One region of the Pelomonas baiyunensis genome, then DNA from elsewhere that is predicted to be linked to it. Evidence: predicted binding sites of a transcription regulator. Region 1 holds the regulator's gene; the other holds the start of a gene.
The links. Region 1 encodes sigma-54, which starts transcription at its own class of promoters, with help from an activator protein. Its sites were predicted from a motif close to TGGCANGNAANCTGCTTT; they were not measured.
Positions count from the first base shown of each region.

Region 2: a site for sigma-54 is predicted at 1,680-1,697, ahead of ACG01O_RS07300 (PEP-CTERM sorting domain-containing protein). Genes of this name have one in related genera too.

Region 1 is NZ_JBIGIB010000004.1:342,041-345,443, forward strand. It holds gene lptB (LPS export ABC transporter ATP-binding protein) at 1-87, shown strand, start outside; gene ACG01O_RS15720 (RNA polymerase factor sigma-54) at 340-1,833, shown strand; gene ACG01O_RS15725 (hypothetical protein) at 2,062-2,610, shown strand; gene ACG01O_RS15730 (methyl-accepting chemotaxis protein) at 2,701-3,403, shown strand, end outside.
Region 2 is NZ_JBIGIB010000002.1:201,721-205,123, reverse strand. It holds gene ACG01O_RS07305 (hypothetical protein) at 1-561, opposite strand, end outside; gene ACG01O_RS07300 (PEP-CTERM sorting domain-containing protein) at 763-1,623, opposite strand; gene ACG01O_RS07295 (GNAT family N-acetyltransferase) at 1,886-3,166, opposite strand; gene prsT (XrtA/PEP-CTERM system TPR-repeat protein PrsT) at 3,188-3,403, opposite strand, start outside.

The DNA.
Region 1 (3,403 bases):
GCCGTGCTGGCCGAAGGCATGCCCGACGAGATCGTGGCCAACGCCGACGTGCGCAAGGTCTACCTCGGCGAAAACTTCAAGATGTGACGCCATGAGCCCCTCGTCCAGCCTTGCCCCGCTGAACGCGGGCCAGTCTGACCGGTCTTGCAGACCGCGCCGCGCCCTGGGTCGCGGCCCTTCGGCAGGCACATGCCGCCCCCCGGGCGCCATGTGTCCAGCCTCAGCCCCCGAGGGGACGGCGATGCTTGCGGCATGGAGCCGCAAGCACATCGCCCTGGCGGGCCGGCTTGGGCGCGGCCCGGCGCTCGGCCCGCGAAACCTTCATCGCGACGTTGCACCATGAAGCAGACCCTCCAGGTCCGCCTCAGTCAGCACCTGGCGCTGACCCCCCAGCTGCAACAGTCCATCCGGCTGCTGCAGCTGTCCACGCTGGAGTTGCACCAGGAAGTGGAGCAGATGCTAGCCAGCAACCCGTTGCTGGAGACGGAGGAGGAATTCAGCGTCAGCACGCCGGAACTCGCCACCAACGCCCCGGCCGACAGCACCGGCAGCGACAACACGCCCGAAGGCGGCGAGCCGGAAGCCGCCGAGCTCAGCGGTGACGACTTCGGCGGCACCGAGCGCGACGACTGGGAAAACGGCACCGAGCGCGACGACTTCGACGGCATCCGCGAGCTGCCCTCCAGCAGCGGCAGTGCCAGCGGCGACGACGACGGCGAGCGCGAGAGCCAGGAGTCGGCCGAACTCACGCTGGCCCAGCACCTGGCGCAACAACTGGCCGGCCACCACCTGTCGGCCGAAGACCGCGCGGTGCTGCAGTTGCTGATCGAGTCGCTCAACGAAGACGGCTACCTCGAAGACCCGCTGGAAGACATCGCGGCCGGCTTTGCCGAGGACGAGGAAGAGCGCGAGGAGTTGCTGGACCGCCTGCGCTTTGCGCTGCGGCTGCTGCAAAGCCTGGAGCCTGCGGGCATCGGCGCGGCCAACTTGTCCGAGTGCCTGGTGCTGCAGCTGCGCGCGCTGCCCAAGAGCCCGGCGCAGGTGATTGCCATCCTGATCTGCAAGGGTCATCTCGAACTGCTGGCCAAGCGCGACATGCGCCGGCTGATGGCCGAGACCGGCGCCGACGAAGCGCTGCTGCGCGAGGCGCAGGCGCTGATCACGCAACTCGAGCCCAAACCCGGGCGGCGCTTTGCACAAGGCGCGGCCGCGGCCATCGTGCCGGACGTCATCGTGCGCAAGGTGGGGCGCGAGTTCCGCGTGATGCTCAACCCCGAGGTGGCGCCCAAGCTGCGCATCAACGAGCTCTACGCCAACGCGCTGCGCGCCACGCGCGGCGGCATCAGCAACTCGCCGCTGGGCGGGCAGCTGCAGGAGGCGCGCTGGTTCATCAAGAACATCCAGCAGCGCTTCGACACCATCCTGCGCGTCAGCACCGCCATCGTGGAGCGCCAGCGCGGCTTCTTCACCCACGGCGAGCTGGCCATGAAGCCGCTGGTGCTGCGCGAGATTGCCGACGAACTCGGCCTGCACGAAAGCACGATCTCCCGCGTCACCACCGCCAAGTACATGGCCACGCCCTGGGGCACCTTCGAGCTGAAGTACTTCTTCGGTTCGGGCCTGAGCACGGAAGCCGGCGGCGAGGCGTCCAGCACTGCCGTGCGGGCGTTGATCAAGCAGTTCGTGGCCGCGGAAGACACCAAGAAGCCGCTGTCTGACAGCGCGCTGGCCGCCATGCTGGAGGAACAAGGCATCCAGTGCGCGCGGCGCACGGTGGCCAAGTACCGCGAAGGCATGAAGATCGCCCCGGCGAACCTGCGCAAGGCGCTGTAAGCCGCCTCGGGCTGCGGCCCAAACGAGAAAAACTCCCGAACCCCGCCGTTGCGCGCCAAACGCCGCGCTTGCGCTGACCCGAGCAGGCGCGGAGACTCCGCTTCGCGATGCGGTTAGTCCCTGTGACGGAACCGTTCGCAGACCGCCTCGGAACCCCAGCAGTCCGGCGTGAAGTCCGAGCCGAGGCGTCGACCCCGTTCTGGCACCCATCATTCAGGGAGTTTGAAGATGCCCGTTCTCGCACGTCGCTCCTGGCTGGCGCTGGCCGCCGCCGCTGGCCTGTTCACCTGCATCCAGGCGTCCGCCTCGCTGCCTGCCGAGCTGCAAGCCAAGGTGGACAAGAGCAAAGCCAAGCTCGTGGCCCTGGCGGCCGACCCGGCCATGGTGGCCGCCGTGAAGGAAGCCAATGCCAAGGGCGACCCCGGCATGAGCAATGGCAAGTGGGTGGACCTGCCAGACACCGATCCCTTCATCCAGACGCTGCTCAAAACCAAGACCAGCCGGCAGATTGCCGACTGGGAGGCCAAGGACGACACCATCAACAAGCTGGTGCTGCGGGATCACAAGGGCAATCTGGTCGCGGCCAGCGTGCGCCCGCTGATCTGGAACAACGTGGCCCGCCCGGTGTTCGCACAGGCCATCAAGGGCCAGGCCTGGGCGGCCGAAGAGGTCAAGCCGGACCCGTCCACCCAGGTGCCCAGCGTGCAGCTGTCGGCCCCGGTGCTGGACGGCGGCAAGCCCATCGGCGTGCTGCACAGCGCCGTGACGGCCAAGTAAGGCGCCCCGGCCGCGCCGCGGCCCGACCCTGACCCCATCCGGCCCGCTCGCGTGGCCGGCACAGATTCCTCCCGAGGAAAGGATGCCGTGATGCTCACCTCGTTGAAAGTGGGCCCACGCCTAGTGCTGGGCTTTGCCCTGGTGCTGGCGCTGCTGGGCATTGACAGCATGTTGGCCCTGAGCCGCCTGGCCGCGTTGAAGGCCGACTTGGCCGCCGTGACCGGCGAGGCGCCCGAGCGCCTGGCCAGCAAGTTGCGTGACCTGGCGCGCTACCAGAGCGTGACGATCCGCGACGTCATCATGCAGGACGACATGGCCTTCAAGAAGAAGGAGTTCGACCTGATGAAGGCCGCGCGGCAGGACTACGACAAGACCGCGCAAACGCTGGCCGGCATGGTGCAGGACGAGCCCGCCCGCGCTGCCCTGGCCCGCGCCGCGACTGCGCTGGCCGGCACGAAGGGCCTGATCGAGAAGATCGTGGACCTGACCATGAACGACGACATGGCCGGCGCCTCGGCCATGGTGCGCGACCAGTTGCGCCCCGCCCAGCAGGCCCACGTGCAGGCGCTGGATGCGGTGATCGAAACCATCCAGGCCGCGTCCCACGAACGCGACCTTGCGGCCACGTCGGCCTACCGCACGTCGGTGGCGTTGATCATCGGCCTGTCCCTGGCGGCGCTGGCCGTGGGCGCGGTGGTGGCCTGGCGCATCCAGCTCAGCATCACGCGGCCGCTGGCGGAGGCGGTGTCGGTGGCGCAGTCCATCGCCGAGGGCGATTTGTCGCGCGAGATCC
Region 2 (3,403 bases), on a different contig from region 1:
CAAGCCGATTCCGGCCCACATCGTGATGAACCAAGGCGGCACACCACCGGGAACATCCAACGGATACCGCCACTCCCCGAACGCAACACCCACGTACTCGATCAGCGCACCCAAAACGAGCATGTGTCCGGCGTAGGCAAAGTCAGCCGGCTCATGAAACACGACAAACGCGACGCACAACACGACCGCCGTCACCCAAAACAACAGCTGCTGGTCAGTGACGACAGAGAAGGCCGCAGCAAAGCCCAAAGCCAACGCCCAGGTGACAAGGGGCCTGCGCACCGCCGGGCCGGAATCACGCCAAAGCCGATCCACATGCGTCAAGTAGAAGCCCCACATGACGAGTTCATAAACCGGCATACCCAGGACATCCGGACGCGTGAATAGAAATATGCCCTGATGCAGGGCCGAAGCGTTCATGCCCGTAAAAAATAGGCAAATTGCGGCTGCGGTCAGCAACTCCTTGCGTTGCAACGGCCAGAAAAGCAGCGTCCAAAGCAGCAAGAAAACTATCGCTTTGGTCAGGTTGCCAGGCACATACGCCAAGACCAACAGCGTCACAGCCACTTGAAGCAGAGCATCACGGACGCGAGCACGAGTCATTGCATCACACGCCAAAGTCAAAATGTCACGAACGCATTCAGTGAGGATGAGCCACCTGGAAGCTTGAACAAAGCTCCCCGAGCCTCACTCCAATGCAAACAAGAATTGCGCAAAAAAAAGCGACCTCTGTCGAGGTCGCTCTTCATCGGCGGAAGAAGCTTAGGCCGACTTGCGACGACGGGCAATACCAACACCCATCAAAGCAGCACCCACCAGAGCCAGAGAAGCCGGCTCAGGCAACTTGGCCAGACCCTTCACCGGGTCGTCGATGGCCAGTTGCCAACCGTTCGGGCCAGCGCCACCCGCATCGGACAAAAGAGCGCAGACGCCGTTGTCGACCGTGCAGAAGCTGTTCTTCGCGAGCAAATCAGCCAAACCGCCCAGCAGCGAGTTCGTGTTGAACCGATCGTACTCGGAACCACCGGTCACCTTCAGGTAGCCGCTCGCCACACCGCTCAGCGGCGTCGTGGCATCGAGAGAGCCAGAGACGGTGATCGGCGACAGGCCACCCAAGATGCCCGGCACGTAGTCAGCGGACAAGAACAGTTGGCCGTTGGCCACGTTGGAGATGCCGTTGTAGCAGAGCGCGTTGACCACACAGCCACCGCCTGCAGCTGCATAGCCAGACAAGCCTTGAGCAGAGCCATTGGCCGCCGCGTACGAGCCGGCAGCGTTCAGGTAAAACGCAGCAGAGCCGCCGGTCGAGCGGAGGAAGCTACCGCCGCTCGAAGCGTCGGTGGTGATGCCACCGAACACGCCAGTCAGCTCGGCGCCGTTGTCGCCGTCAGCCCAGATGGTCGTGGTGCCGTAGCCGATCGTCTGAATCGACGTGATCTTCAGGATGCCGAAGTTTTGCGTGCCAGCGGCAAACGGGTTGCCCGAGAAGGACTCGAAGCCCGCCAGCTTGATGCTGAAGGCGCCGTTCCAGCCGACGGGGACGTTTTTGAAGCTGAACGTCGGCGCCGCTTGCGCGGTCAGCGCAGCGAGGCCAAGAGCGAGAGCAGCGAGCTTGGATTTCATGGGAACTCCTCAGTGGGTTCAGATACTTGCTAGCAAGAGTGCCAGTCGCAGGGGATAAAGCACACACCGTGCCAGCAGCAAGAGCAACCCCGTAAGTGATTGATATTGAATGACAATTCCGGGGATCTCCACCGCAACACAGGAGACCCAACTCGGACCTGTAAAGACTTCCGACATCGGCTCAAGCCGTTAGCTCCAGCGAACCTCGAGCGTCACGGCTGCACCGCAACTTAAAGACCGCCTGACGCCAACAATTGAGAGATCAAAGGTCTTCCGCGACCTGGCCGGTCTCGAGTGCGCTGACGCAGCGCCGCCAAGCGGAATCCGCCTCCTCGAGGCGAAAACCGTAGAAGAGCCCCTGCTCTCCGACGTGCTGTCGGACAACCGTGACGTCCAGCGTCGCCGTCTCGTCAACACCCAGCTCAACGCGCGCAACGCCGTGCGCGTTGAGCGGCAACTTCAATTTCGATTGCGCCTGGAATCCGGTCAGCGACAGTTCAATGACCGTCAGCACGACGGTTTTGCCTTCGTCGTCTTGAAGTTGGATTTGTGCTGGACAACGCAGCGAGAAGCGTTGGTGCCGGCGCATGGCACTGAAGCTTTGATGCTTCGCACTGACCATCGGAAGCACGGGCCGGAACTCGGGCTGGTCGTAGATGGACCACAACAGCGCGCGACGTCGATCATCGAGTTCATCGAAAACTCGACTCCGTTGGTTGAAAAAATAATCCAACATGGACGGCGTCAGCACCGGATCTGTTGTCGTGAAATACTTGCGACGCGGCAGCCGGATATTCGGAAGCTTCAGCGTTACAAAGTATTTGTACAGGTTTTTCCGGTCGGTCCGAGCGTTATAAACGCGCCGAAACGTATCTTTCGCGCCGGGCAAATCAAGAGTTGCCCCAATCGCCGGCGCCCCGTTGGCGAAATCGTATCGATCGACCGTCTTTTCCTGAATGCGCTCGAAAAACAGGAGTGACTCGTACATTTCGATGCGATCCGGATTGACCGCGATCACCAAGTGCCGCGTATCGAAGTACTCGGTGCAGTACTCGTACATGAACTTCATGAGCGGGAACAGGATCGCACCGCCCGTTTTGCGATAGTCCTTGTGAACGGCCAGCGCAGAGATCTCCGCGATTTGCCCCTGCCGAAGCCGCACTTCGCTCAGGTCAAACACAGCCTGCATAGGGAAGCCGAACACCCCCTCCCGGATCATCGACATGGTGCCGACGACTTTCCCGTCGTACTTGGCGCACAACGTCGTCGTCGTCGGCAGCGCGTGGTACATCGTGATCCGCATGCCGGTCTCGGTCGGCTTCATGAAGCCGCTCGAAACATAGGCGTCATGCAGGATCTTGAAGCACGCTTCCAGTTCCTCTTGCGTGTTGGCGACCTTGAGCTCCAACCGCCCGTCGGGCGCGGGATCGCAGTCGATCATCCTGCGGTACAGCGCGAACTTGGCATCGCGTGGCAGCGATGCCATTGCGGATCGCATCAACCGGTGGACGGTCTTCCGGAAACTCGCTTGCTTGATCGCCATAGCCGAATGGTCGCACGACGCTCACAGCGTCGCCAGCAATCGCTTGACCTCGTCTTGCCGAGCGAACTTGGTACCGAGGGATTCCAGCCCTTCCAACTCGCGGCGCGCCGCCGCGCGCTGGTTGTCCTTGATCAAGTACTGGGCAAGGTGAAGCCGCAGCAGCGGCTGCGTGGGCGCCAATTCGACCGCACGGCGCTGCAATGTGACCGCCTGAGCTGCGCGCCCAGCATTGGCATG